One region of the Variovorax sp. EBFNA2 genome, then DNA from elsewhere that is predicted to be linked to it. Evidence: predicted binding sites of a transcription regulator. Region 1 holds the regulator's gene; each other region holds the start of a gene.
What was found. The regulator LexA, encoded in region 1, represses DNA repair genes until DNA is damaged. The targets are predictions, from matches to a motif close to ACTGTATNNNNATACAGT.

Region 1 (7,244 bases):
GTGGCAAAGCAGCCCAGGCCCCAGGGCACGAGCACCACCGCGAGCCATGCCAGCGTGCTGGCCAGCGGCCACAGCAGCAGGCTCAGCGCGATCAGCCCGGTCGTCAGCAGCACCATGCGCCCGGCGCCGACGCGGTCGATGTAGCGGCTCACGACCATGTTGCCGAGCAGGCCGAAGGCGCCGAACAGCGCCCACATCAGGCTCAGCGTGTTGGCGTCGGCGCCGAAGCCCTGCTTGAGCAGCGGGCCGAAATAGCTGAACAGCACGAACTGGCCGATGCCCTGCAGCGCCGTGACCGACACGATGCCCATCAGCACCGGGCTGCGCAGCACACGCGACCAGGCAGCGGCCGTGAGCGCGGCGGGCCGGATGCCGTTGGGCAGTGTGAGCCACACCGAGGCGGCGCTCACGACGCTGAGCGCCGCGATGGCCATGAAGGCCATGCGCCAGCCCAGATGGCCGCCGATCAGCGCGCCGATCGGCAGGCCCAGCACCGAGGCGACCGACCAACCGAGAAAGACGAAGGTCACGGCGCGCCCGCGCTGCTCGGGCGGCACCAGCATGCCGGCGCAGGCCGCGGCCTGGGGCGTGAAGATGGCGGGCGCGATCACCGTGAGCATGCGCACCGGCAGCAGCGCGCCGAAGCTGGGCATGAGCGCCGCGACCACGTGCCACGCGGCGTACCAGAGCAGCGTGAGGGCGAGCAGCTTGCGGCGGTCCCAGCCGGCGACTGCGGCGGCCAGCAGCGGGGCGCCCAGGCACATCACGAAGGCGGCAGCAGTGATCAACTGGCCCGCCGTGGCAACCTTGATCGCCAGCGAGACGCTGATTTCATTGAGGGTGCCGGGCACGACCATCACGCCCGTGCCGATCACGAAATTGCCGGCCAACAGCGCCCAGAGCGCGCCTCGCTGCGGCGCGGGCCGGCTCATGCGTTCACCGCCGGACCTGCAGCGCGCCGGGGTTCACGATGTTCGTGGGGTTGCCCTTGATGAAGCTCACGACGTTGTCGAACGCCTGGCCGAAGTAGCTCTCGTAGCTTTCCTGCTCGACATAGCCGATGTGCGGCGTGCAGATGCAGTTTTCGAGGCGCAGCAGCGCATGGCCCTGCAGCGGCGGTTCGCTCTCGAACACGTCGATGGCCGCCAACCCGGGGCGTCCACGGTTGAGTGCGGCCAGCAGGGCATCGGCCTCGACCAGTTCGGCGCGCGACGTGTTGACGAACAGCGCCGTCGGCTTCATGCGGGAGAGGTCTTCGAGCTTGATGAGGCCCTGGGTGTCCTCGTTGAGCCGCAGATGCACCGACAGCACGTCGGCCGCGGCAAAGAATTCGTGGCGGTTCTGTGCCACCTGGAAGCCGTCGGAACGCGCCTTGGCGCAGCTGGCCTCGCGGCCCCAGATCACGACCTGCATGCCGAAGGCCTGCCCGTAGCGCGCCACCAGCTGGCCGATGCGCCCGTAGCCCCAGATGCACAGCGTCTTGCCCTTGAGCACCGAGCCCATGCCGAAATTCGGCGGCATCGAGGCCGACTTGAGGCCCGACTGCTGCCAGGCCCCGTGCTTGAGGTTGCTGATGTACTGCGGCAGGCGACGCATGGCCGCCATGATCAGCGCCCAGGTGAGCTCGGCAGGTGCCTGCGGCGAACCCGAGCCTTCGGCCACCGCCACGCCGCGCTCGGTGCAGGCCGTGACGTCGATGTGGCCGCCGACGCGGCCGGTCTGGGAAATCAGCTTGAGCTTGGGCAGCTTCTCGATCAGTTGGCGGGATATCTGGCTGCGCTCGCGGATGAGCACGATGACGTCCGCATCCTTGAGGCGAACCGACAGTTGGCCGATGCCCTTGACCGTGTTGGTGTAGACCTTGGCGGCATAGGCGTCCAGTTTGGCGGCGCACTGCAGCTTGCGCACGGCGTCCTGGTAATCGTCGAGGATCACAATGTTCATGGCATGCCATTGTGCCTCGCAGCATTGGCAGGTCGCACGTGTGAACGTTTGGATACCCGGTGCCCGATGGCGCCCGGGAGGCTTGTTTCAGGCCGTTGTCGGTGAATCCGCCGTGCTCATGGGGTGTGCGCAGGTCGCGCAGGCACAGCGGGTTCGTTCGCACTTTCTCAGTGCAGGTGGCTGGGGCGGTGCGTGCCGCTCCCGGTTTCCGCGGCTTCCAGTGCCGCGAGCCGCTCGAGCTCGGCGCACACGTCGGCCATGCGGCCGGAAATCACGACCCGGTTGGCGCAGCCGCGCTGCGTGCCTTGGCGGTCGACCACGCGGACCACACGCAGCGGGCGGGCGGGTGTGGCTGCAGTGGATGGCGATGTTGCTGGCGCAGGGCTGCCCGCGGTGCGTGCCGTGCAGGCCGGGCGGATGGCCACGTAGCGCAAACCAGCGGCAGCGTCGCTGCTGTCACCGCGTGACGGGCGGCGGGCGGGCATCCAGCGGGTGGCCAGCGATTGCAGGGGCGACCAAAGGTCGGCGATGGCAAGGAGGGCGATTCCCATGTGAACTCCAAAAAAGTATGAGGTTGAACACAGGCAGGATTTCTTGAATCGGCCGCAACAGGGTGATGGCGACTTCGCGCCATACGCCCGCCACCTGTCGCGGCCGGATGAGGTGCTGCTGCGTGTGGGCAGCAAGCCCAGGACCTACATCAGCATGGTGTTGCGGATGAGGCCGACCGCGAGGCCTTCGATTTCGAAGGGCTCGCCGGGTTGGACGAAGATGGTCGGGTAGTCGGGGTTCTCGGCGTGCAGCTCGATCACCTGCTTGTTGCGCTTGAGGCGCTTCACGGTGACTTCTTCGCCGAGACGGGCCACCACGATCTGGCCGTTGCGCGCTTCCTTGGTGGCCTGCACGGCGAGCAGGTCGCCGTCCATGATGCCGGCGTCGCGCATCGACATGCCGCGCACCTTGAGCAGGTAGTCGGGCTGGCGCTGGAACAGCGTGTTCTCGACGTAATAGGTCTGGTCGACATGCTCTTGCGCAAGGATGGGCGAACCCGCCGCCACGCGACCGATGAGCGGCAGCGCGAGCTGGGCCATGCCGGGCAGCGAGAGCGAGAACTGGTTGCCTTCGCGGTGGCGCGTTTCGTGGAGCGAACGCAGCGCATCGCCCTTGAGGCGGATGCCGCGCGAGGTGCCGCTGACGAGTTCGATGACACCCTTGCGGGCCAGGGCCTGCAGGTGCTCTTCGGCGGCATTGGCCGACTTGAAGCCCAGCTCATTGGCGATTTCGGCGCGCGTCGGCGGCGCACCGGTGCGTGCGATGGCGGCCTGGATCAGGTCCAGGATCTGCTGCTGGCGGGCGGTAAGCTTCACTGCGAACTGCATAGTGGTTTCCTTGCGGCACTGGCTAGATATCCAGTACCTGTATTTTTAACCAGTTTTCAAAAGTTGACAAGCCATGACTCATTCCTCTTTGTCCGAGACGCGCCGCGTGGTGGTGCTGGGCACCGGCGGCACCATTGCCGGCAAGGCCGCCACCAGCGGCGACAACATCGGCTATACAGCGGGGCAGGTGGGTGTGGCGGACCTGCTGGGCGGCATCGAGGCGCCGGCCGACGTGACGCTGGTCGCGGAGCAGGTGGCGCAGCTCGACAGCAAGGACATGGACGCCGACACCTGGCGCCAACTGGCCGCGCGCTGCGCACACTGGCTGGCGCAGCCTGACTTGGCGGGCATCGTGGTCACGCACGGCACCGACACGCTGGAGGAAACCGCCTTCTTCCTGCACGCCGTGCTGGCGCCGGCCAAGCCCGTCGTGCTGACCTGCGCGATGCGTCCGGCAACGGCCCTGTCGCCGGATGGTCCGCAGAACGTGCGCGACGCGCTCGTGGTGGCTTCGACACGGGGCGCGCAGGGCGTGACAGTGGTGTGCGCGGGCACGATCCACAGCGGCCTCGATGTGCAGAAGGTGCACACCTATCGCCTCGATGCCTTCGCGTCGGGCGATGCGGGGCCGGTCGGCTATGTGGAAGAGGGCGAGGTGCGGCGTGTTCGCGCGTGGCCGCAGGGAGCGTCGCTCGACGCTTCAAGGTTGGAGGCGGTGTCGAAACCGTGGCCCCGCGTCGAGATCGTCGTGAGCCACGCGGGCGCAAGCGGTGCGATCGTCGAGGCGCTCCTGCTTCCGTCGGTTGAACCCTTGCGCGGGCTGGTCGTGGCAGCAACCGGCAACGGCACGGTGCACCACGCCCTGGAAGCCGCGGCGCTGAAGGCGCAAGCCGCCGGCGCCGCGGTGCTGCGCGCCACGCGCTGCGCGAACGGACGCATCCTGCCGAAACCCGGTGACGGGCTGCGGGATGCAGGCGCACTCACGCCGGTGAAGGCGCGGGTCGCGCTGGTGCTGGAACTCTTGGGAGTGGCCGCCCTGCCAGAGTCGGAAGGCGGATAGGAGAGCGGCTGACGGGGCAGCCGCTGCTGAAAATCAGCTGTTCAGTGCGGCCAGGGCGCGCTGCGTGATCTCGTCGACCGTGCCCACGCCCTGGATGGCGCGGTACTTCGGCGCGGCGGCCGGATCGGCCTTGGCCCAGGTCGAGTAGTACTCGACCAGCGGACGGGTCTGCTGGCTATACACGTCGAGCCGCTTGCGCACGGTCTCTTCCTTGTCGTCTTCGCGCTGGATCAGCTCTTCACCGGTCACGTCGTCCTTGCCTTCCACCTTCGGCGGATTGAACTTGACGTGGTAGGTGCGGCCCGATGCCGGGTGCGAGCGGCGACCGCTCATGCGTTCGATGATGTCGCCGAAGGGCACGTCAATCTCGAGCACGTAGTCGAGCTTGACGCCGGCTGCCTTCATGGCATCGGCCTGCGGAATGGTGCGCGGGAAGCCGTCGAACAGGAAGCCGTCGTTGCAGTCGGGCTGCGCGATGCGTTCCTTCACGAGGTTGATGATCAGGTCGTCGCTGACCAGTGCACCCGAGTCCATGATCGCCTTGGCCTGCAGCCCGAGGGGGGTGCCGGCCTTGACGGCGGCGCGCAACATGTCGCCGGTCGAGATTTGGGGAATGCCGTATTTCTGGCAGATGAAGGTCGCTTGCGTGCCTTTGCCTGCTCCGGGCGCGCCCAGCAAAATAAGTCTCATGGTGTCCTCGGAAGGTTCTTAGATTTTGTGTCGCGCCCCATGCGCACCCTCAGGCGCGCCGAGGCGGAATTGCGTCGAGGATAGCATGCGTGCCCGTGACAAATTGCCGCCGTTCCCCTCGGGGCGGCGGGCAGTTCACGCAGGCAAGCCGGCCGCGAAGACCGCGCGCACGCGCGCCAGGTCTTCGGGCGTGTCGATCCCGGGGCCCGGTGCCACGTCGCTGACATGCACCGCGATGCGGTGTCCGTGCCACAGCGCGCGCAGCTGCTCGAGCGCTTCGGTGGCTTCGACAGGCGCAGGCGACAGCAACGGAAATTGCCGCACGAAGCCCGCGCGATAGCCGTAGATGCCGATGTGGCGCAGCGGTGCGGGGCTGGGCAGCACCGAGGGTGCCGCTCCACCTGAAGAGCCGTCGCGCCACCAGGGGATCGGGGCGCGGCTGAAGTAGAGCGCATGGCCTTGTGCGTCGAGCACGGCCTTCACGACGTTCGGGTTCATGAAGTCGGCCAGCGAATCGATCGCATGGACGGCGGTGCTCATCGCGGCATGCGGGCGCGCGGCCAGCGTGGCGGCAACGGCATCGATCAGCGCGGGGTCGATCAGCGGTTCGTCGCCCTGCACGTTGACGACGATCGCGTCGCCGTCGAGCCCGAGCTGTTCGCAGGCTTCGGCCAGCCGGTCGGTGCCGCTGGCGTGGTCCTGGCGGGTCAGCAGGGCTTCGACGCCGTGCGCCTTGCAGGCCTCGATGATGGAGGCGTCGTCACCGGCCACCACCACGCGAAGGGCGCCGGACTGGCGGGCGCGTTGTGCCACGCGCACGACCATCGGCAGGCCGGCGATGTCGGCCAGGGGTTTGTTGGGAAGTCGCGTCGAAGCCAGCCGGGCCGGCACCAGAACGGTGAAGCTCACAGGCCCAGCTCTTCGTCGGACAGCGTGCGGGCCTCGTTTTCGAGCAGCACCGGGATGCCGTCGCGCACCGGGTAGGCCAGCCGCGCGCTGCGCGAGCAGAGTTCCTGCTTCTCGGCGTTCCAGGTCAGCGGGCCCTTGGTGACGGGGCAGACGAGCAGTTCAAGCAGCTTGGTATCCATCGACCGATGATAGCTTTGCGTCGAGGGCCGCGAAGAACGCTGGCGAGGGCTCGAAGTGCAGCGGCACGGCGAGCGCGTCGGGTGCCTGGTGCCAGAGCTTGACGGCGTCTTTTTCGGTGCAGATGAGGGGCAGCGCGGGGCCCGCCGGGCGTTGCCAGCCGCTGAAGTCGTGGTGGTCGGGCAGCGCCAAGGTGTCCGCGAGCGTGAGGCCCCGTGCGCGCAGCATCGTGAAGAAGGCTTCCGGCCGCGCGATGGCGGCGAGCGCGATCAAGGGTTGGCCGGCGAGCGTGTCCAGTGGGATGCGACGGCCGTCCTTCGCAAGCGCGTACGGCGCCAGTTCGCGGGTGGCGATGTAGCCACCGGCGAAGGCGGGCCGCTCGCCGCTGTGCAGCAGCAGGTCGCAGCGGCGTGGCCACGGCTCGCGCAAGGGGCCGGCGGGCAACAGCCAGCCGTTGCCGACGCCGCGGTCGTCGAACACGCAGATCTCGATGTCGCGGGCCAGCGCCAGATGCTGCAGGCCGTCGTCGCTGACGATGATCTGGGTGTCCGGATGTCGGACGAGCAGGGCGCGCGCAGCCTCGATGCGCTGCCGGGCCACGAAGACCGGCGCGCCAGTGGCATGGTGGATCAGCGCGGGCTCATCGCCGACGTCCTGCGGATCGCTGTCGCCCAGGACTTCGCGGCAGTCATCGGTGCGGCGGCCATAGCCGCGCGACACCACGCCTACGCGCAGCCCGCGCGCCTGGAGATGCCGCACGACCGCCATCACGACCGGTGTCTTGCCGGCCCCGCCCGCAATCACATTGCCGACCACGATCACGGGAACCGGCACGCGCCCGGTCTTCTGCCAACCCCATCGGTAGAAGGCGCGCCGCAGCGCGAAGAGGGCGCCGTAGACCTGCGACAGCGGCCACAGCACGCAGGCCAGCGCACCGCGGCGCAGCCAGGCATCCTGCAGCCGCGCGCCGGTCGACACTCAGTGACCGGCCTGGGCCGTCGACTGGGCGGCGAAGGTGATCTGCATCAGGCCGGCGCGGCGCGCGGCCTCCATCACCGTCACCACGGCCTGGTGCGGGCTGGCCG
Region 2 (7,244 bases), 2.2 Mb from region 1:
GCTCACCGAGTTCTGGTCGCCGCGCGTCGTCGCAGAAGTCGACGACGCCTACATCAAGGTCGCCAAGGTCCACGGCTCGCTCGCGTGGCACAGCCATGACGACGAAGACGAGCTGTTCCTGGTGCTCAAGGGGCGCCTGCGCATCGAGATGGAAGCGGGCCCGGTCGAACTCGGCGAGGGCGAGATGTTCGTCGTGCCCAAGGGCGTGCGGCACAACCCGGTCGCCGACGAGGAATGCCACCTGATGCTCATCGAGCGCAAGACCACGCTGCACACCGGCAGCACCGTCACCGAGAAGACACGCTCGCTCGCGGACCAGCTGCGCCTGTCTGATCAGCGCGACGCGGCAGCAACCGTGCCGCGCGCGCGTTCGAGGTCGTCCAGCCAGCGGGCATAGGCCTCGGCGCGCTCGCCGTCCGCGAGCCGCAGCAGCGCCGAGGGATGCAGGGTCACGAACACCGGCCTGCCATCGCGGCGCTCGTGCAGCCACGCACCGCGCTCGGCCTGCACCGCCACCGGCCGGCCCAGCAATGCACGCGCCGCCGTGGCACCGAGCGCCACCAGCCCTTCAGGCCTCACGAGCGAGATCTCGCTGTCGAGCCAGTGCGCGCAGGCGTCGGCCTCGCGCTGCGCCGCGGTCTTGTGGATGCGGCGCTTGCCGCGCAGTTCGTACTTGAAATGCTTGACGGCATTGGCGAGGTACACGCTGTCGCGCGCCCAGCCCAGTTGCGCCATCGCGCGGTCGAGCAACTGGCCCGCCGGGCCGACGAAGGGGCGGCCCGCCAGATCTTCCTGGTCGCCGGGCTGCTCGCCGACGAGCATGTGCCGCGGTGCGAGCGGGCCTTCGCCGCACACGGCCTGCGTGGCGAGCGCGCCGATGGGGCAGGCGCGGCAGGCATGCGCGGCTGCGCGCAACTCGCCCAGGTCGGCGGGCGCCACGCCCTCGGCCGGCCGCACATGCAGCGCGATGGGCGCGCGGATGCGCCGTGCGGCGGTGGGCGGCGCATCGATCATCGACTGGCTGCGCGCCTGCGCCGCGTCCGTGAGCGGCTGGATCAGCGCGGCCTCGGGCAGGTTGTGCCAGTAGCGGCGCGGCATCTCGCGCCGCATCATCGCGACCTTCAGGCGCGCCGGGTTGAAGATGTGCTCGTAGTAGGTGAGCCAGAGCTGCTCGCCCGCATCGGGCGACGGCTTCTCGCGGCGGTCGGCGCCATCGCGAAAGGCCAGCGCCTCGCCATTCCATTCGACACAACGCTCGGGCGTGAGGATGGCCCAGCGCATCTGCGCGAAGCGGCGCGCGAAGAACGGCGCGTTGGCCTCGACGATGTGGTGGTCGGGCTCGAACCAGGCCACGTGGCGCTCGAGCCCGTCGTCGCCCATGACGCGGGTGAAGCGCACGAAGGCGCGCATCTTGTGGATGTCGCGGTGCACGGCCTTGGCCATCAGTTGCGCCTGCATCATGTCGGCGTCGAGCGGATCGTGCCGCAGCGCGGGCTCGTGCGCGAGGCGCCACAGCAAGCGGTACATCAGGGCGAAGCGCTGCGGGTCGCGGTGCAGGATCAGGTCGCCGCACAGCGCGATAAAAGACGCGGGCACGGCATGCGGCGTCCCGGCGATGAGCGGTGTTGGCGACACCTCGTTCGCCTCGTCGAACAGACCGGCAACCCGCTCCCCGTTCCATTCGACCTGCGCCGGCGGCACGCCCCCGGCCAGCAGCTGCCGCGCGTGACGGCGAAAGGCGTCGAGATCGATCGGGTCATCGAGCCGCACGTGCATCGCAGGCCTGCTCAGAACAAGGCGGCTTGCGTCGGTTGCGCGGCAGGTACCGCCGCCGCCATCGCACCCGCCGCGGGCCGGTGCCCATCGGCCACCACGAACGGCAACACCTTGCGCGCCGGCACATGCAGCCGCCGCAGGTCGTCCGCCCGCACCCGGCGCACGCGCCGCGCCTGCAGCAGCCGCTCGACCGCCTTCACGCCCAGCCCCGGCACGCGCAGCAGCATCTCGCGCGGCGCATGGTTCAGGTCGACCGGAAAACGCTCGGCATGCGCGAGCGCCCAGGCCATCTTGGGATCGACATCGAGCCGCAGCAGGCCATCGGGCGCGGCCACGATTTCCTGGTGCTCGAAGCCGTAGAAACGCATGAGCCAATCGGCCTGGTAGAGCCGGTGCTCGCGCATCAGCGGCGGCGCGACCAGCGGCAGCGCGCGCGCCGCATCGGGGATGGGGCTGAAGGCCGAGTAGTACACGCGCTTGAGCTTGTAGGCGCCGTAGAGCGTGGCGCTGGAGGCGAGGATGTGGCGGTCGTCGGTGGCGTCGGCGCCCACGATCATCTGCGTGCTCTGGCCCGCGGGCGCGAAGGGCGGCGGCCTGGCGGCGGTGGGCGCGGCGCCCGGCAGCGCGCGGATCGGCACCACGCGGCGCGCCTCCTCGCGCGTGTCGTCGATGCGCAGCCGCAGCCGCGCCATCGACCGGCGGATCGCGCTCTCGTCCTTCTCGGGCGCGAGCGCCTGCAGGCCTTCGGTGGTGGGCATCTCGACGTTGATGCTGAGCCGGTCGGCATAGCGGCCGGCGCGGGCGATGAGCTCGTCGCTGGCGTCGGGAATGGTCTTCAGGTGGATGTAGCCGCGAAAGTCGTGCTCTTCGCGCAGCTGGCGCGCCACCTCGACCACCTGCTCCATCGTGTGGTCGGGCGACTTGATGATCCCGCTCGACAGGAACAGGCCCTCGATGCAGTTGCGGCGGTAGAAGTCGAGCGTGAGCTGCACCACCTCCTCGACGCGGAAACGCGCGCGCGGCACGTTGCTCGAGGCGCGGTTGACGCAGTAAAGGCAGTCGTACTGGCAATGGTTGGTGAGCAGCACCTTCAGGAGCGAGATGCAGCGGCCGTCGGGCGCGTAGCTGTGGCAGATGCCCGCGCCCTCGGTCGAGCCGATGCCGCGTCCGCCGAGCGAGTCGCGCGGCTGCGAGCCGCTGGACGCGCACGAGGCGTCGTACTTGGCGGCGTCTGCGAGGATGGCGAGTTTGCGCTGGATATCCACGGTTGTGCTCGGCTGAAAATACTGTATGAATATACAGTTTTCGAGAGCCCCTGTCGGAAGAAGTCGCACGCTGGCGCCGGCACCGGGCATGCCGGCCGGGCCAGTCGTCTACTGCGGCGACTGCGCCTCGGCTTCTTCCGGCCGCACCCGCGCCAGGATGAAATCGATGAACGTCCGGATCGCCCGCGTGTGCTGGCGGTTCGGCATGTAGAGCATGAACATCTGGGTGCCGAAGATCGACAGGCGCCAGTCGTCCAGCGTGGTCACCACGTCGCCGCGGCGCACGTCTTCCTGCACCACGTAGTCGGGCACGAGGCCCACGCCCAAGCCCGCGAGGATGGCCTGGCGCAAGAACAAGAAGTTCTCCGAGATCAGCGTCGGCTCCAGGATCACCTCGCGCCGCGTCTCGCCCTGGTAGGCCGAGATGCGCAGCTGCCTTCCGATGACGGCCGCCGTGACCACCGGCGTGGCGCGCAGTGCGTCGAGCTGCACGGGCAGCGGGTGGCGCTCGGCGTACGCGCGCGTGGCGCAGGCCACATAGCGCACCGGGCCCATCTCGCGCGCCACGAGGTTCTGCGGCGGCTCGGGGATCACGCGGATGGCGATGTCGACCTCGTCGCGCAGCAAATCCTCGATGCGGTTCTCGAACACCACGTCGAGCACGATGCCGGGGTACTGGCGCTTGAAGTCGATGAGCCAGTCGGCCATCACGAGCTGGCCGTAGCCGCTGGGCACGCTCAGGCGCACGCGGCCCTGCAGGCCCTCGCCCAGCGCGGTGACCGACTCGCGCGCCGCGAGCAGCTCGGTCTGGATGGCCACGCCGTGCTGGTACAGCCGCAGCCCGATCTCGGTGGGCTCGGCGCGACGGGTGGTGCGCCGGATCAGCTGCGCGCCGACCGAGCGCTCCAGCTGGTTCAGGTGGTAGCTCACGTTGGCACGGGTCATCTTGAGCCGGCGGGCCGCCGCGCTCAGGTTGCCCGCGTCAAGGATTTCCACCAGCAAGGTGAGCGATTGCAGGTCCATGGGGGGATTGTGTCAAAAATTCTTTGACAGTCTGTCAACCACCTATGCAATTGTCAAAGCCGAGATACCGGCCAAGAATGCAGGGCTCCCCAGAGCCCCGGACCCCTCGGCTTCACGAGGGCCTGCCACGCAAGCAAGAGACAAGCGACACGCACATGGCCACCCCCACTCCCAGCCCTTCCACGTCCAACGGTCCCGTCACCTTCCAGCGTCAAGGCGACGTGTGTGTGGTGACCATCGACAACCCGCCCGTCAACGCCCTGGGCGTGGATGTGCGCCGCGGCCTGGCCGCCGCCATCGACGCAGCCGAGGCCGACAGCGGCGCCAAGGCGGTGCTGATCGTCGGCGCGGGCCGCAACTTCATCGCCGGCGCGGACATCCGCGAGTTCGGCCAGGCCCCGCAGCAGCCCTCGCTGCCCGAGGTCTGCCTGAAGATCGAGAACTGCACCAAGCCGGTGGTCGCCGCCATCCACGGCGCCGCGCTCGGCGGCGGGCTGGAGATCGCGCTGTCGGCGCACTACCGCCTCGCCTCGCCCACCGCCAAGCTCGGCCTGCCCGAAGTGGCGCTGGGCCTGCTGCCCGGCTCGGGCGGCACGCAGCGTGCACCGCGCCTCATCGGCGTGAAGCCCGCACTCGAACTGATGCTCAGCGGCCGCCATGCAGGCGCGAAAGAAGCGCTGACGCTCGGCCTCGTCGACCGCCTCGCCGCAGACGCCGACGCACGCGCCGAAGGCCTCGCCTACGCGCAGGAACTCGTCGCCGCGAACGCGCCGGTGCGCCGCACCCGCGAAGCCGCCGGCCTGGCCGACAAAGACGCTGCCCGCGCCGCCCTCGACGCCGCGCGCACCGACACCGCCAAGAAGAGCCGCGGCCTGTTCTCGCCGATGAAGATCATCGACGCCGTCGAAGGCGCACTCACGCTGCCCTTCGACGAAGGCATGGCGCTCGAACGCCAGCTGTTCCTGCAGTGCATCGACAGCCCGCAGCGCGCCGGCCTGATCCACGCCTTCTTCGCGGAGCGCGAAGTGCTGAAGGCGCCCGAGACCCGCTCGGCCAGCCCGCGCGCGCTCGCCTCGGCCGGCATCGTCGGCGGCGGCACCATGGGTGCGGGCATTGCCGTGGCCATGCTCGACGCCGGCCTGCCCGTGACCATGGTCGAGCGCGACGAGCCCAGCCTGGCGCGCGGCCGTGCGCACGTCGAGAAGGTGTACGACGGCCTCATCGCCAAGGGCCGCATGACGCCCGAGGCCAAGGCCGCCGTGATGGCGCGCTTCTCGGGCTCGACGAGCTACGACGCGTTCGCCAACGTCGACATCGTGGTCGAGGCCGTGTTCGAGGAAATGGGCGTCAAGAAGGCCGTGTTCGCCGAACTCGACCGCGTGTGCAAGAAGGGCGCCGTGCTCGCCACCAACACCTCGTACCTGGACATCGACGAGATCGCGGCCAGCATCTCGCGTCCGCAGGACGTGGTGGGCCTGCACTTCTTCTCGCCGGCCAACATCATGAAGCTGCTGGAGATCGTGGTGCCCGCCAAGGTGAGCGCCGACGTGGTCGCCACCGGCTTCGAACTCGCCAAGAAGCTCAAGAAGGTGCCCGTGCGCGCCGGCGTGTGCGACGGCTTCATCGGCAACCGCATCCTGGCCGTGTACCGCCAGGCCGCCGACCACATGATGGAAGACGGCGCCTCGCCCTACGAGATCGACGCGGCCGTGCGCAACTTCGGCTACCCGATGGGCCCGTTCCAGGTGTCCGACCTGGCCGGCGGCGACATCGGCTGGGCCACGCGCAAGCGCAAGGCCGCCACGCGCGACCCGCAGGCGCGCTACGTGCAGGTGGCCGACCGCATCTGCGAGCGCGGCTGGTTCGGCCAGAAGACGCAGCGCGGCTACTACCTGTACCCCGAAGGCGCGCGCACCGGCGTGCCCGACCCCGAGGTGCTGGCCATCATCGACGCCGAGCGCGAGCGCGCAGGCATCACGCCGCGCAAATTCACCGAAGAAGAAATCATGCGCCGCTACATGGCCGCCATGGTCAACGAAGGCGCCAACGTCGTGCTCCAGCGCATCGCGCTGCGCCCGCTCGACGTGGACGTGACCTTCCTCTATGGCTACGGCTTCCCGCGCCACCGCGGCGGCCCCATGAAGTACGCCGACACCGTGGGCCTGCCCAAGGTGCTGGCCGACATCCGCGAGTTCGCCAAGGCCGACCCGATTTTCTGGAAGCCGTCGCCGCTGCTCGTGGAGCTGGTCGAACGCGGCGCCGATTTCGCCAGCCTCAACAAATCCGAGTAACCCGTAGCAAGAGCCCCCAGGAGACAACCCCATGCGTGAAGCCGTCATCGTTTCTACCGCCCGCACCCCGCTCACCAAGGCGCACCGCGGCGAATTCAACATCACCTCCGGCGCCACGCTGGCCTCGTTCGCGGTGAAGGCCGCGGTCGAGCGCTCGGGCCTGGACCCGGCCCTGATCGAGGACGCGATCCTCGGCTGCGGCTACCCCGAAGGCACCACCGGCCGCAACATCGCGCGCCAGTCGATCATCCGCTCGGGCCTGCCCATCAGCATCGCCGGCACCACCGTGAACCGCTTCTGCGCCTCGGGCCTGCAGGCCATCGCCATGGCCGCCGGCCGCATCGTGGTGGACGGCGCGCCGGCCATGATCGCGGGCGGCGTGGAAAGCATCTCGCAGATCCGTGGCCGCAGCCCCGGCGACGGTGGCGACCTCAGCCTGGACCCGTGGATCGTCGAACACAAGCCCGAGCTGTACATGGCGATGATCGACACCGCCGACATCGTGGCCAAGCGCTACGGCATTACCCGCGAAGCACAGGACCGCTTCTCGGCCGAGAGCCAGCGCAAGACCGAAGAAGCGCAACTGGCTGGCCGCTACAAGGACGAGATCGTGGCCTGCACCACCACGATGGCCGTGACCGACAAGGACACCAAGGAAGTCACGCACCGCGAAGTCACCGCCACGGAAGACAACTGCAACCGCCGCGGCACCACCTACGAAGCGCTGGCCAAGCTCAAGCCGGTGATGGGCGAAGACAAGTTCATCACCGCCGGCAACGCCTCGCAGCTGTCCGACGGCGCCTCGGCCTGCGTGATGATGGAAGCCAAGGATGCCGAGCGCGCCAACCTCAAGCCGCTGGGCGCGTTCCGCGGCCTGGCGCTGGCCGGC
Region 3 (7,244 bases), 3.2 Mb from region 1:
ACATGCGCCGCGCCTTGGCCAAGGCGGCCTGCAGCTTTTCTTCCGACGGCGGCTCGTGCGAGCTGGAACTCAGGCCGAACTTCTTGCCCGCGATCTCCTGCGCCGCGACCAGGATGCTGCCCAGCACGACCGGATCGGTCTCGGTGTCGAGCGCCTGTCGCAAAGGCTCGAGCGCCTTGGGCGCGGCGCTGCGGCGGCTCAACACGATCTGCATCAGCGCGCTCGCCGCCCATTGGCGGTTGGTGGCGACGGCATCGTGCGTGAGCAGCGGCACCACCTTGGCGATGTCGGTCGTGCCGCCGAGCCAGCCGATCACCCACAGGCCCTTGCAGCGCAGGTCGTCATGCGGCGACGTGAGTGCGGTGCGCGCCAGGGCCGCGGTTTCTTTCAGGCGCCGGCCCTTGCGGTACTTGAAGGCGCCGAGCATCTGCAGCACCGTGGCCTGCATGGCCGGATCGGGCTCTTGCTCGAACTGCGCGAGCAAATGGTCTTCAGCTTCGTCACCGCGCTCGCCGAACTTGCGGCAGAGCCAGTCGTAGAGCTCGCTGTCCATGCCGGTGTCGTGCAGCAATCCGTAGTGGAAGGCGAGCGCTTCGGGCGACTGCAACTCGAGCAGGTCGGCGCCGAAGTCGAACATGTCCGACACGTCGGTGTCGGTGCGGATCTCTGCGAAGCGCTGGCGCAGCGCGTCGAGCGTGGGGGGCGAACTCATTCGGAAGGGGCCTCCTCGAAGCGCACGGTGAAGAGCGCGCCCGGCGGATGCTTGCCGGGATGCGCGTCTTCCAGTTTCACCCGCGCGCGGTGTTGGTTGGCAATTTCTCGCACGATCGGCAGGCCCAGGCCCGAGCCGTCGGCCTCGTTGCCGAGCACGCGGTAGAAGGGCTCGAACACCAGCTCGCGGTCGGCCTCGGCGATGCCGGGGCCGTTGTCCTCCACCTGCACCAGCTGCACGTGGCCGAAGGGGTCGGCCAGCACGCGGGCGGTGATCACGCCGGGGCGCTCGGGCGTCGAAGGCGTGTAGTTGAGTGCGTTGTCGACCAGGTTGCGCACCAGCTCTTTCAGCAGCGTCGGGTTGCCGTCGACCATCACGCCGGGCGCGCCGGCCTGGGCGCCGTCGTAGCCGAGGTCGATGCGCTTCTCGATCGCGCGCGGCACGGCCTCGCGCACCACCTCGATGGTCAGCCGCGCGAGGTCGCAGGGCTGGCAGTGCGTCATGGCGCTGGTGCCTTCGGCGCGCGCCAGCGACAGCAGCTGGTTCACGGTGTGCGTGGCGCGCACGCTGGCGCGGCCGATCTGCTTGAGCGACTGCTTCAGCTCGTCGGCATTGGCGCCTTCGCGCTGCGCCAGGTCGGCCTGCATGCGCAGGCCCGCGAGCGGCGTCTTGAGCTGGTGGGCGGCGTCGGCCAGGAAGCGCTTCTGCGTGAAGATGGAGTCGTTGAGCTTGTCGAGCAGTTCGTTCACCGACGACACCAGCGGCACCACCTCGAGCGGCACCGAGGATTCATCGAGCGGGCTCAGGTCGCCCGGGCGGCGCTCGCGGATGCGCGCCTCGACCACCGACAGCGGCTTGATGCCGCGCACCAGCGCCAGCCAGATCAGCAGCACCGCCAGCGGCAGGATCGCGAACTGCGGCAGCAGCACGCCCTTGATGATCTCGGTGGCGAGCACGGCCTGCTTCTCGCGCGTCTCGGCCAGTTGCAGCAGCGAGGGCGGCACGTCGTCGCTGCCGCTGGGAATCCACAGCGAGGCCACGCGCACCGGCTGGCCGTGCACCGTGCTGTTGTGCAGCAGGACCACGTTGGTGCCGGGCGGGTCGTCCACGTTGGGCTGCGGCAGGTCGCGCTCGCCGTGCAGCAGCGTGCCGTGGCCGTCGAGCAGCTGGTAGTAGATGTGGCCCGCGTCGTCGGCGCGCAGGATCTCGCGCGCCGACTGCGACAGCACGAAATGCGTCTGCCCCTCTTTCACCGTGACCAGTTCGGCCAGCACCTTCACGTTGTGCTCCAGCGCGCGGTCGTAGGGCGCGTTGGCGATGCCCTGCGCCACCAGCCACGTCACGCCGATGCTCACCGGCACGAGCAGCAGCAGCGGCGTGAGCATCCAGTCAAGGATTTCGCCGAACAGGGAGCGCTGGGCGCGCTGGAAGAGCTTCAAGGGAGTTCCTGGCAAGGCGAAAGAACGCTGGCGAGCGTGAACTAGTGCTGCGATTCGCAGCCGTGTCGTTTCATTGACGAGGTGTGACTGGTTGTAGCCTTGGTGTGCAGTTTCTGCAATTCAAAAACATCAGGGAGAAATCATGAAGCAAAAGACCGTGGGCGGCTGCCCCAAGCCGCTCTGGATCGCCGCGACCGTGTTGGCCGCCAGCGTGGGTGTGACCGCATGCGGCGGGGGTGGAGGAGGCGGCGGCGGTGGCATGCCGATGCTGCCCATCGCACCAGTTCTGGCACCCGCCCCCGCGCCCGCTCCGGCCCCCGCGCCTGCGCCGGCCGAGAACCGCGATCCGGTGCCGGGCTCCGAGCCGTCGCCCTCGCTGAGCGCGCCGCAGGCTGGTTCGACCGCCGCGGTGGGCAACGACAGCGAAGGCATCTACGCCGCGGGCGTGCGCGGGCTCGCCTTCGTCGGCGCCGATGGCTCGATTGCGCGCAGCTTCACGGTCGGCACGCTGTGGGGCTCGCTGAAGCTCACGGGGCTCGACTGGTCGTTCAACCCCGACACCGAGTTCTCTTTTCTCAGCGTCTCGCAGGTCACCGGCTCGGGCACCTTCGCGCCGAAGAAGACGATGAACGGCACCTACGCCTACGGCACCCGCGACCCGGCAGATTTCGGTCCCCTGACCTACACCATCGAGAACGCGTTGGCGGTGTCGCAGGCGAGCGTGGTCGGCACGTGGTCCAACAACGACAGCAGCCTCGGCGTGACGGTCCAGGTCGACGACAAGGGCGTGTTCACCGGCACCACGAGCGGCGTGGAGATCGGCCAGTGCACGCTCTCGGGCACCGTCGCCCTGGCGCAGCCCGGCTCGGCCAAGAACATGTACGCGCTCAAGCTGAAGGCGGTGAATGCCGCGACGGCCAGCAAGGACGACTGCCAGCTCACCCTTGCCGCCGCCGGTTCCTACGTCGGGCCGGCGGCCATCGGGCTGGTGCCGGCGGGCGTGTTCGAGAGCAACGGCTACTTCCGCAGCCTCATGTTCCTGATCCGTTCGAACACCGGCGCCACGCTGCTCGTCGGCCTGCGCAAGCAGCCCTGACGGTGTTCTGCGCGGGCGGGGCACGCTCAACCGGGAATCTTCTCGAGGCAGTAGCCCAGCCCGCGCACCGTCGCGATGCGCACCGGTCCTTTTTCGATCTTCTTGCGCAGGCGGTGGATGTAGACCTCGATGGCGTTGATGCTCACCTCTTCGCCCCATTCGCACAGCCGGTCCACCAGCTGGTCCTTGCTGACCAGCCGGCCGGCGCGCTGCAGCAGCACTTCGAGCAGGCCCAGTTCGCGCGCCGACAGCTCGATCATCTTGCCGTCGATGGTCGCCACCCGGCCGGCCTGGTCGTAGACCAGCGGGCCGTGGCGGATCGCGTTGCTGGTGGCGCCCATGCCGCGCCGCGTGAGGGCGCGCACGCGCGCTTCGAGCTCCTGCAGGCTGAAGGGCTTGGCCATGTAGTCGTCGGCGCCGTGGTCCAGGCCCTTGACGCGCTCCTCGACGCTGTCGGCGGCGGTAAGCACCAGCACGGGCAATTGCGAACCGCGCGCACGCAGGCGCTTGAGGATCTCGATGCCGTGCAGGCTAGGCAGCCCGAGGTCGAGGATCAGCAGGTCGAACTCGCTGTGGGTCATGAGCGCGGTGTCGGCCTGCGAGCCGTTGGCCACATGATCGACCGCCGCGCCCGAGGTGCGCAGGCTGCGCAGCAAGGCATCGGCCAGCACCTGGTCGTCTTCGGCAATCAGTATCCGCATGTGCGCCACCTCCGGCTCAGTCAGTGTCGGCGCCCCTCGGCGCGCGTTGTCCCATGACGCGAAGTCTAGCCCGCCGTATAGGCCTCGAGTCCGATGGTTACCACGGTGGCAATCTCGTCGCCCACGCTGGCGCGGAACTCGCGCTCGGCCTGCGTGACGGCGCGGCGGAAGGCGTCCAGCCAGGCCAGCCCGTCGGCCGTGAACAGCACGCGCCGCGCGCGCGCATCGAGCGGGTCGGGCCCGCGCGTGACCAGCCCCCAGGCTTCGCACTGATCGACCAGCGTGCCCATGGCCTGCTTGGTCATGCCGGCGCGCTCGGCCAGCTCGGTCAGGCGCGAGCCCTCGCGTGCCAGGTGCCGCGTGATGTGGATGTGCGCGGCGCTCACCTGCGCACGCGCCGCGAGGTTCGACAGCGCCAGCGGCACCTCGATGTCGTGCGCCATCAGCGCCAGCACGCGCTCGTCGAAGCGGCGCATCGCATGGCCCAGCAGGCGGCCCAGGTGGGTCTGCCGCCAAGCGTCGGGATCGGTCGGAAAAGCGAGGTCGGACATGGCGCCAAATGGTAAGCCAAACTGACCATAAAGTGGGTTTGCAAACTGCAATGAGCCCCTACACTACTGTTCAAGCATCCAGCCTGTGATTAAAAGCAGATGGATGAATCCCGACACAAACCGTTGATATTCAAGGAGATTTCCACATGGACGCAGTCGTCAAGGGCGCAAGCATCTCGGTCGCCAACAGTGAAAAGGCCAAGGCCCTGCAAGCCGCGCTGGCCCAGATCGAAAAGCAGTTCGGCAAGGGCACGATCATGCGGCTCGGCGAAGGCGAGGCGCTCGAAGACATCCAGGTGGTCTCCACCGGCTCGCTGGGCCTGGACATCGCCCTGGGCGTCGGCGGCCTGCCGCGCGGCCGCGTCGTTGAAATCTACGGCCCGGAATCCTCGGGCAAGACCACGCTCACGCTGCAGGTGATCGCCTCCATGCAGAAGCAGGCCGGCACCTGCGCCTTCGTCGACGCCGAGCACGCGCTCGACGTGCAGTACGCCCAGAAGCTCGGCGTGAACCTGTCCGACCTGCTGATCAGCCAGCCCGACACCGGCGAGCAGGCGCTCGAAATCGTCGATTCGCTGGTGCGCTCGGGTGCTGTCGACCTGATCGTGGTCGACTCGGTCGCTGCGCTCACGCCCAAGGCCGAAATCGAAGGCGAAATGGGCGACTCGCTGCCCGGCCTGCAGGCCCGCCTGATGAGCCAGGCGCTGCGCAAGCTCACGGCCACGATCAAGAAGACCAACTGCATGGTCATCTTCATCAACCAGATCCGCATGAAGATCGGCGTGATGTTCGGCTCACCCGAAACCACCACCGGCGGCAACGCGCTGAAGTTCTACGCCTCGGTGCGCCTGGACATCCGCCGCATCGGCACCATCAAGAAGGGCGACGAAGCCATCGGCAACGAAACCAAGGTGAAGGTGGTAAAGAACAAGGTGAGCCCGCCGTTCAAGACGGCCGAGTTCGACATCCTGTTCGGCGAAGGCATCAGCCGCGAGGGCGAGATCATCGACATGGGCGTCACGGCCAAGATCATCGACAAGTCGGGCGCCTGGTACGCCTACAACGGCGAGAAGATCGGCCAGGGCCGCGACAACGCCCGCGAGTTCCTGCGCGAGAACCCCGACCTGTCGCGTGAGATCGAGAACAAGGTGCGCGAATCGCTGGGCATTCCGCTGCTCGCAGCCGATGCCGGCAGCGAACCCGAGAAGGCCGAGAAGCCCGCCAAGGCCTCGAAGGCCGACAAGGCGGCAGCGGAGTAAGTTCGACAAGGCGGCCGTCGCGCAGTGCGCGGGCCGCGTGAGCGCCCCACCCCCGCATGGCTTTCAGCGCCCCCTCCCTCAAAGGCCGCGCCCTGCGCCTCCTGAGCCAGCGCGAGCATTCGCGCACGGAGCTGGAGCGCAAGCTGGCCAAGCACGAGGAAGAGCCCGGCACGCTGGCGAAGGCGCTCGACGAGCTGGCCGCCAAGGATTTCATCAGCGAGCCGCGCGTCGTGGCCTCGGTGCTGAACCAGCGCGCGGCCCGCTCGGGCGCGTTGCGCGTCAAGCAGGAGCTGCAGGCCAAGGGCATCGCGCCTGAAGCCATCGCCGAGGCGGTGGCCGGTTTGCAGGAGACGGAAGTCGCGCGCGCCACGGCCCTGTGGCGCCGCCGCTTCGATGCACCGCCGGCTGATGCCAAAGCGCGTGCGAAGCAGATGCGATTCCTGATGGCGCGCGGTTTCTCGGGCGCTGTCGTGTCCAAGGTGCTCAGGAGTGATTTCGATGACACAAGCGACGACAACCCCGACGAATGAAGGCGGCGCGCTCTCCCGCGTCATCACGCAGCGTGTGAACTGCGAATGGCGCGACGCCTATGCGCTCGCGTCCGACCCCAAGCGGCTGCCTGACTGGGCCAGCGGCCTTTCGAAAAGTGCGCTGGTGCCGCACGGCGACCACTGGGTCGTGCGCACGCCCGAAAGCGGCGAGGCCCGCATGCGCTTTGCGCCGCCCAATGAGTTCGGCGTGCTCGACCACTGGGTGGCGCCCGAAGGCGTGCCCGAGGTCTACCTGCCGTTTCGTGTGATCGGCGTGGCGCCGGGCGTGTGCGAGTTGCAGTTCACGCTGCTGCGCCAGCCGCACATGGACGACGCAGCCTTTGCGCGCGATGCCGACTGGATCGCGCGCGACCTGCAGGCCCTGCGCCGCCTGCTCGAGGCGGGCTGAGCCGGGTCTGGCTTACTCCGCGGCGGCGACTTCGTCGGCCAGCGGGTTCTCGGCCTTGTACGAGGCGATGTCGCGCACGTTCTTCTGCACCGCCACTGCGCCGAACAGGCTCAGCAGGAAGGCCATGGCGTAGAAGCCTTTTTCGCTCGCGGCCAGCGAGGCGTTGAACAGGCCCACGGCCAGCAGGCCCACCGACAGCAGCAGCGAGACCCAGCACAGGCCGAAGTAGATGCCCGTGACCGAAATGCCTTCGAGCCGGTCGCGCACCGTCTTTTGCAGCGACACGGCGGAGAACAGGCCGTACATCAGGATGGTGAAGTAGTAGCCCTTCTCGTTGAGCTGCATCGCGGCATTCCACAGCCCGAGCAGGTAGACGATGGCACCGATGATCAGCGCGGCCCAGGAGGCGGCGACGAATGCAGCGGTCGGTTTCTGAAATTTGACGGTTCCCATGGCGATCCTCCTCGTTGTTGTGTGGCGCGATTATGGTGCGGGAAGGCGGTGGCATGATCGCCGGCGACCGGCCTCCCAGGAGGCGGCTTTCCAA
Region 4 (7,244 bases), 920 kb from region 1:
TGACGATGTGCGTGCGGCGTATGAGAAGGCCATCGGGCAGAAGGTCGAGGGCGCGCAGTTCTTCAAGGTGCACGGCGGTGCGTCGGACGCCGAAGTTGAAACGCAGGACGCGGCCTGCCGCGATGCGGCCTAGCGCCGGAACATCCGCAGGTCGAGCGCGCTCTCTTCGCCCAGCCACATCGCATGCGCCGTGTGGTCCGCGAAATCGTCGCCGGTCACGCCGTGCACGAACACGTCGAGCCCGTTGCGATTGGCGTCGAGCCAGGCGATGACCTCGTCGAACTCGGCGGCGTCGAAGGCCAGCTGGCAGCTCCAGTGCGGATGCGGGCCGACGAGGCGTTCGTGCACGCGGCCGACCACCACCATCAGCTCGCGGCCGGCGCGCTCGCTGAGTTCGCGCGCCTGCGCCAGCGTGTCGGGCGCGAAGTAGATGTGGGCGTGGTACTGGGCGTAGAGGTTTTCGGGGCGGCGCGGCATGGTGCGCTCATTGTGAACCGAGGCGGAAGCGGCCGCTGTAGCGGAACACGTCGCCGAACCAGCGATGGCGCAGCAGCATCTTCATGGTGAAGTGGTCGGGGTCGGTCGGGTCGGGCCGTTCCTCGACATAGGCGGTGCCGAGAAAGAGGCCCAGTGGCAGCGGAATGCGCAACCCCGCAATGCGCCAGATGTAGCCCTTGTCGCGGAACACCAGTGCGCCGTCTTCCGCACTCACGGCGAGCCGCATGCCGATGCCGAAGCGCACGAACTCGATCACCTCGCCGCCTTGCGAAGGCGCGGCTTCCATGTGCGAACGGAAGTGAAAGGGCGCACGACCCGCGAAGTGAAAGATGCGGTCCCAGTATAGGTGCGGGTCGTCGGCGCGGCAGCGGTAGTGCACCTCGATCGGCACGTCGGTGCCGGTGTGCGGCACCAGCGCGCCGACGAGGCGGCCGAAGGGCATGAGCAGCGCGGCCCACGGTGCGTGGTGCACCTCGTGCATGGCGCCGTGCACGCACACATGCTCGGCCGACAGCGGCGTCATCGCGTAGTGCCGTCGGATCACGTCGCCGAGGTGCGCCCATGCGGGGCCGAGCGCCTGCTGGATCAGCGGCGTGGCGCTCATGCAGCAGTGCTTTCGTCGGCCTTGCGCGTGGCGCTCACCATGGCGTAGTCGAAGTCGCGCCAGAACATGCCCAGCGCGAGCGCGCAGTAGCTGGCCACGATGTGCTTGCGGCGCCACGGGCTGAGCTTGCCGCGCGCCTTCCAGAGCTCGGCCAGCGTGAAGCGCGTGGCCAGCACCGGGATGTGCAGCGCGCTGGGCGCAACGCGCCAGCGCAGCGACTTCACTTCGATGTCGTCGAAGCCGTGGGCGCGCAGCGCCGCGATGAAGTCTTCGCGCACAGCGAGTGTGGGCACGGCCCAGCTGTCGGCCCACAGGCGGTGCAGCCAGCCCGCGAGGCGGCCCGGCTGGCGGCGCAGCAGGAAGCCGTCGACCACCACCAGCCGCGCGCCGGGCTTGAGCAGCCGGGCGGCCTCGCGCACGAAGTCGGCCTTGGCGGTGCCTTCGGCGTAGCAGGCGCTTTCGAGTGCCCAGGCGCCATCGGCCTGGGCGGTGGGCAGGCCGGTGCGGGTGTAGTCGGCCTCGACGTGCGCGACGCGGTCGGCCACGCCGGCGCGGGCGTCGAGCCGTGCGGCGATGCCGTTCTGCACCGGCACGTTGGTCACGGTGACCGCATGCAGCGCGGGATCGTCGCCGACCAGCGTGCGCGAGGTGGCGCCCGCGCCGCAGCCGAGGTCGAGCACGCAGCGCGGGCCGGTGGTGGCCGTGTCGAGCCGCAGCGCGCGCCCGACGGTGCGGTTCATCTCGATCAGCATGCCTTCGCGCCGCAGCGGGTTCAGGCCCAGGCGCCAGAAGCCGAAGTGCATGTTGTAGCTGGGGCTCCAGGCGCGATAGTCGTCGGCGACCTCGGTGAAATAGTCCTGCGTGTCCTCGCGGCTCACGTGGCCTTCGACTGCAGGCGGCGCAGGCGGCGCAGGCGGCGCAGGCGGCGCAGGCCGCGCGGTGCCGGGCAGGCGGAAGTCGGGCTGGAAGACGTCGGGCATCGAAACTCCTTCAGGCGATGGTGAGTTTGTTCAGAGCTTGCAGTGGTCGTCGGCGCAGGTGGTCGGCGCGATCGCACCGTGCCCTGCGAGCCGCAGCACCAGCCAGCGCGGCAGCCGGTAGCGGTTGCGGGCCAGCACCGCGTAGGCGCGGTCGGCCAGCCGGCCGACGACCGGCAGATCAAGCACCGCGCCACCGGCCGGCAGGCCCACCGCGGCGCGGCAGGCGCGGATGGCGTTCACGCCCACGCGCAATTGGCCAGCGGCATCGACTGCGTGCAGCGAACGCATCAGCGCGTCGCGTGGCGCCGGGGGCCATCCGCGAAACCGGTGGGCGAGCAGTCGACCAGGCGCAGCCGACCGTCGTTGTCGCGCGCCTGCATGGCGCCCATCTCGGCCGTGCACAGCGGGCAGGTGGCATCGAAATAGACGGTGAGTGGGTAGGTGGCGGGGGCGAAGCGGGTCATGGTGTTCTTGGTTCTCGATATTTCAGTCAAAACAGAAATGAGAAGGCAAAAAAAGGACTCGGCCTTTCTCAGATCATCGGCAGGCTGGCGTGGTGCGCGTCGGGGTCGTCGCCCTTGTCGGGGGGCGGTGGCGGTGCGCTGTCGCCGCGCACGAACTTCTGCACGCTGGCGCCGAGCGTGAGCACCTTGTCGAGCGTGCCGGGCGACAGCCGCAGCATCTCATCGGCCCAGGTGGCGAGCTTGGTCATGAGGTCCATGGTGGAGCGGATGCGGTCTTGCGCATCGGGCGGCTCCTTCTGGAAATCGGGGCTGGCAACGATCTCGCGCAGCACACGGATGGTGGGGTCGAACTCGCGCTCCTTGCGCTCGCGCACCACGGTGCGGAACAGCTCCCACACATCGACGCTGGTCTCGAAATAGTCGCGCCGGTCGCCCAGCGTATGGGTGATGCGCACGAGGTTCCAGGCCTGCAGTTCCTTCAGGCTGTTGCTGACGTTGGAGCGGGCCACGCCCAGCGTTTCCGAGAGCTCTTCGGCGTGCATCGGCCTGCCGTGCGCGAACAGCAGGGCGTGGATCTGCGAGACCGTGCGGTTGACGCCCCACATGGAGCCCATCTCGCCCCAGTGCAGAACGAACTTGCGTTGAATGTCGGTGAGTTCCATGGCGTCGAGTTTAGGAATTCCTTGATTTCTGTCAAGACAGAAACAAAAAACGATGCATGGCCGGCGCAAAAGTGAAATACTGTATGAATAAACAGTTATTCAACTTGTTTCCTGCCTCCTTCCAAGGACTCGCCATGCCCGCCGCCCAGATTCCCATCCACATCGTCAAAGGCCGTGGCGCGGCCACGCGGCTCGCGCACCGGTTCTCCAAAGACGAGCGCGACGCCTTCGACGACGGCTGGGGCACGCTGGAAGAAGGCGAGGCCGAAGCCGCCGAACTGATGCCGCTAACCACCGAAGTGCGCTTCGAGGACGTGAAGTCGGTGCTCAGCAGCAACGAGTCGCCCGACATTCCCTTCGACCGCTCGCTCAACCCGTACCGCGGCTGCGAGCATGGCTGCATCTACTGCTTTGCGCGGCCCACGCACAGCTACCTGAACCTCTCGCCCGGCCTCGACTTCGAGACCAAGCTCATCGCCAAGCGCAACCTCGTCGAGGTGCTGCGCGCCGAACTAGGGCGCAAGAGCTACCGCCCCAGCAACCTCGCCATCGGCACCGCGACCGACTGCTACCAGCCCATCGAGCGCGAGCTGCGGCTCACGCGCGGCGTGATCGAGCTGCTGAGCGAGGTGCGCCACCCGTTCGCGCTCATCACCAAGTCGAGCGCCGTGGAGCGCGACCTCGACCTGATCGCGCCGATGGCGGCCGACCGGCTCGCGGCCGCGTACGTCACCATCACCACGCTCGACGGCGAACTGGCGCGCAAGCTCGAGCCGCGCGCCGCCGCGCCACACCGGCGGCTGCGCACCATCCGCACGCTGGCCGAGGCCGGCGTGCCGGTGGGCGTGAGCCTGGCACCGCAGATTCCGTTCATCACCGAGGACATGGAGCAGGTGCTCGAAGCGGCCTGGGAGGCCGGCGCGCGCAGCGCCTTCTACACCGTGGTGCGGCTGCCGTGGGAGGTGGCGCCGCTCTTCAAGGAATGGCTCGCGCTGCACTACCCGCAGCGCGCCGAGCGCGTCATGGCGCGCATCCACGAGATGCGCGGCGGCAAGGACTACGACGCCGACTTCGCCACGCGCATGAAGGGCTCAGGCCTGTGGGCCGACCTGATTCATCAGCGCTTCCAGAAGGCGACGAACCGGTTGGGCTTCAACCGCGAGCGGATTGCGCTCGACACCTCGGCCTTCCGGCCGCCGGGCGCACAAGGGCAGGGCAATCTGTTCTGAGGGCAGGTCAGCGCGTAAGCCAACCGTTGATCTCGTCAATGACGTCGGCCTTGGCGCCGCCCGCGAGGGCCTGCAACCGTATGCGCGACAGCAGGTAGACGAAGCGGGCCTGCGCCAGGTCACGCTGGGCGGAGACCTTCAACTGGTCCGCGTTCAGCACGTCAGGCAAGGTGCGGCTGCCGGCCTCGAACGAGCGCTGGTTCGACAGCACGACCTGCTCCGCGGAGCGCACCGCCTGCTCCAGCGCCTTGACCCTCAGCACGCCTTCGGTCACGCCGCGGAACTCACGGTGCAGCCGCACCCCGAGGTCGCGGCGCAAGGCTTCGAGCGTCTCTTCGGCCCGCTGCTGGTTTGCGAGCGCCTGCCTCACGGTGGAACTCACATAGCCGCCCGAATACAGAGGAATGGTGAGCTGCACGCCGATGGACCGGTTGGTGTAGCGGGTCTTGATGCTGGTGATCGTGTCGCTGTCGTTGCGGGACCACTGGGCGACGGCGTCCAGGGTCGGGTAGTGGCCCGCCTGTGCCTTGTCCAGCTCATGCTTCGCAGCTTCCACCTGGGCGGCGAGCGACTGAATTTCCGGGCTGGTGAGTTCGGCCTGCGCGATCCAGTCTTCCACCCGGTCGGGCGTCGGCCGCACGAGCTGCATCCGCGACGGGTCCAGCGGCGCGAGCCCGTCGATCGGGCGATTGACCAGGCTCTGGAGCTGCCTGCGCGTGAAGTCCAGGTTCTGCCGCGCTTCCAGTTCCTGCGCCACGTTGAGGTCCAGCGCCGCGCGTGCTTCGTCGATGTCGGTGCGCGTGCCGAAACCCGCGCCGAGCCGCTTCTGCGCGGCATCGAACTGGGTCGTGAAGGCCGTCTTCTGCGACAGCACCAGCGCGAGATGCTCCTCGGCCAGCAAAGCCTCGAAGTAGGCGCCGCTCACCCGCACGCCGACGTTCTGCAGTTCGCGTTCAAGAATGGCCTCGGCATCGTCGACCTGCGCCTGCGCCTGTCGGTAGTCGGCCATCTGGTACATGCGGAAGAGGGGCTGCCGCAAGGTCAGCGCTTCGCTGCTGCTGGTGTAGCGCAGGTGGGACGTGACGAGTTGCCCCGAGGCGTCGGGCGAGGTCCTGTCCAGCCAGTTCCGATGGCGCGAGACGCTGGCCGACAGGTTGGGAAGCAGTTGCGCGCGGGCCTGCGGCAGGCGCTCGCGCCGGGCGTCCGTGGCGGCGCGCACCGACCGGATCGTCGCGTCCTGTTGCAGCGCTTCCCCATACGCCTGGGACAGGTCGATCGACCAGGCCGGCCCGCAGAGAAGGCCGGCCGCAACAGCAACAGCGGTGAGTGCCAGCGCGTTCTTTTTCACGGGTCATTCTTCCGTCATGGAGGCGGCGATGCGCTTGGTGAGCGGATGCAGCAGGTACACGAGCAGCGAGCGCTCGCCGGTCTTGAACACCACCTCGACCGGCATGCCCGGCTGCAGCGACCGCTTGCCCAGCTTTTTCAGGCCCTCCTGCGTCACCGCCACCCGCGCCAGGTAGTAGCTCGCGTTGGTCTGGGGGTCGGTCAACAAGTCGCCAGAAACCGACACCAGCTGGCCCTGCACCACGAGCTGCGGCGAATGGGCGAAGCTCGAGAAACGCACGTCCACCGGAATGCCGGCGTGGATGCGGTCGATCAGATGCGGAGGCACTCTCGTCTCAAGCAGCAGGGGCTCGTTGGCGGGCACCACGTCCATCAGCTTCTGCCCCGGTGCGATCACGCCGCCCACAGTCTGCGCCACCAGTGCCACCACCTGGCCCGACGCGGGCGAGCGGATCTCGGTGCGGCCCAGTTCGTCCCGCAAGGCGACGAATTTCTCGAAGTCGCCCAGCACCTCGCGGCTGACTTCCGCCTGCTGTGTCTCCACTTCCTTGTGGTACTCCTGCTGCCTGGCAATGGCACGCTGGCGAAGCTCCGCGACCGAGCGCCGCGCCCGGCCCGTGTTGCCGATGAGCTCGGCAATGGAGGTGCTCGATTCCGCGAGCTGGCGTTCCATCTCCAGCTGGCGATTGCGCGGCGCATACCCTTCGGCGACCATCTTGCGCGTCTGGGTCAGTTCCTCGCCGAGCAGCGACAGCTGGGTCCGGCGGCTGCCCAGCATGCTGGTGTAGGCCTGCGACAAGGCCTGCTGGCCCTGGATGTTCTCCTCGATCGATTGCAGGTCGGCGCGCAAGGCGGCGCGGCGCGACCGGAGCAGCTGTTCCTGGTTGAACATCTGCTGGCGGATCAGCGGGTCCTTGGCCGCGGCCTGCAAGTCCGGATGGAAGTCGATGGTGTCCAGTCCGCCCTGTTCGGCCAGCAGGCGGCTTTGAATGGCGCGAAACCCGAGGTAGCGCTGCCGCACGGTTTCGAAGCTCGCCCTGGCCGCGGCGTCGTCGAGCTTGAACAGCAACTGGCCCTCTTGCACCTGGTCGCCTTCGCCGACCCGCACCTCCTTGAGGATGCCGCCGATCTGGTGCTGCACTGCCTTGCGCTTCGTGTCGATGGAGACCAGCCCCTGGCTCGGCACACCCTCGTCGAGCGGCGCAAACGCGGCCCACAACAGAAAGCCGCCGAACCCGACGGCCAGGGCCCACACGCCGATCCGTCCTGCGCGTCCGAACTCGGTGCCGAGGCCTTGGACATCGGCATTCTTCGATCGATCGTCTGCGGCCGGTGCGGGGGCGGACGTCACGTCTCTGAGAAGGTTGGGTTGGGCCATGTGGAACTCCCTCCGGGATGAATCGAGTCAAGCCGACTGCACCAGGGCCGCCGGCCGCATGACGGGCGGAGGTCGGCGAAGC

Region 2: a site for LexA is predicted at 3,062-3,079, ahead of RZE79_RS03820 (putative DNA modification/repair radical SAM protein). Genes of this name have one in related genera too.
Region 3: a site for LexA is predicted at 4,565-4,582, ahead of recA (recombinase RecA). Genes of this name have one in related genera too.
Region 4: a site for LexA is predicted at 3,287-3,304, ahead of RZE79_RS10075 (PA0069 family radical SAM protein). Genes of this name have one in related genera too.

Annotation. Positions count from the first base shown of each region.
Region 1 covers NZ_CP138496.1:3,088,132-3,095,375, forward strand. The annotation lists gene RZE79_RS14435 (MFS transporter) at 1-932, opposite strand, end outside; gene RZE79_RS14440 (D-2-hydroxyacid dehydrogenase family protein) at 937-1,944, opposite strand; gene RZE79_RS14445 (hypothetical protein) at 2,112-2,495, opposite strand; gene lexA (transcriptional repressor LexA) at 2,640-3,323, opposite strand; gene RZE79_RS14455 (asparaginase) at 3,397-4,383, shown strand; gene adk (adenylate kinase) at 4,417-5,073, opposite strand; gene kdsB (3-deoxy-manno-octulosonate cytidylyltransferase) at 5,209-5,982, opposite strand; gene RZE79_RS14470 (Trm112 family protein) at 5,979-6,161, opposite strand; gene lpxK (tetraacyldisaccharide 4'-kinase) at 6,142-7,137, opposite strand; gene RZE79_RS14480 (biopolymer transporter ExbD) at 7,138-7,244, opposite strand, start outside.
Region 2 covers NZ_CP138496.1:852,044-859,287, reverse strand. The annotation lists gene RZE79_RS03830 (cupin domain-containing protein) at 1-397, shown strand, start outside; gene RZE79_RS03825 (UdgX family uracil-DNA binding protein) at 334-1,776, opposite strand; gene RZE79_RS03820 (putative DNA modification/repair radical SAM protein) at 1,788-3,041, opposite strand; gene RZE79_RS03815 (LysR family transcriptional regulator) at 3,150-4,064, opposite strand; gene RZE79_RS03810 (3-hydroxyacyl-CoA dehydrogenase NAD-binding domain-containing protein) at 4,220-6,355, shown strand; gene RZE79_RS03805 (acetyl-CoA C-acyltransferase) at 6,387-7,244, shown strand, end outside.
Region 3 covers NZ_CP138496.1:6,366,416-6,373,659, reverse strand. The annotation lists gene RZE79_RS29975 (HEAT repeat domain-containing protein) at 1-712, opposite strand, end outside; gene RZE79_RS29970 (sensor histidine kinase N-terminal domain-containing protein) at 709-2,151, opposite strand; gene RZE79_RS29965 (hypothetical protein) at 2,294-3,247, shown strand; gene RZE79_RS29960 (response regulator transcription factor) at 3,274-3,948, opposite strand; gene RZE79_RS29955 (helix-turn-helix domain-containing protein) at 4,014-4,499, opposite strand; gene recA (recombinase RecA) at 4,646-5,758, shown strand; gene recX (recombination regulator RecX) at 5,815-6,288, shown strand; gene RZE79_RS29940 (SRPBCC family protein) at 6,257-6,697, shown strand; gene yiaA (inner membrane protein YiaA) at 6,710-7,150, opposite strand.
Region 4 covers NZ_CP138496.1:2,173,091-2,180,334, forward strand. The annotation lists gene RZE79_RS10040 (aromatic ring-hydroxylating dioxygenase subunit alpha) at 1-133, shown strand, start outside; gene RZE79_RS10045 (DOPA 4,5-dioxygenase family protein) at 130-477, opposite strand; gene RZE79_RS10050 (DUF4166 domain-containing protein) at 485-1,102, opposite strand; gene RZE79_RS10055 (methyltransferase domain-containing protein) at 1,099-2,082, opposite strand; gene RZE79_RS10060 (DCC1-like thiol-disulfide oxidoreductase family protein) at 2,113-2,370, opposite strand; gene RZE79_RS10065 (DCC1-like thiol-disulfide oxidoreductase family protein) at 2,370-2,546, opposite strand; gene RZE79_RS10070 (MarR family transcriptional regulator) at 2,615-3,208, opposite strand; gene RZE79_RS10075 (PA0069 family radical SAM protein) at 3,343-4,437, shown strand; gene RZE79_RS10080 (TolC family outer membrane protein) at 4,445-5,785, opposite strand; gene RZE79_RS10085 (HlyD family type I secretion periplasmic adaptor subunit) at 5,789-7,162, opposite strand; gene RZE79_RS10090 (type I secretion system permease/ATPase) at 7,190-7,244, opposite strand, start outside.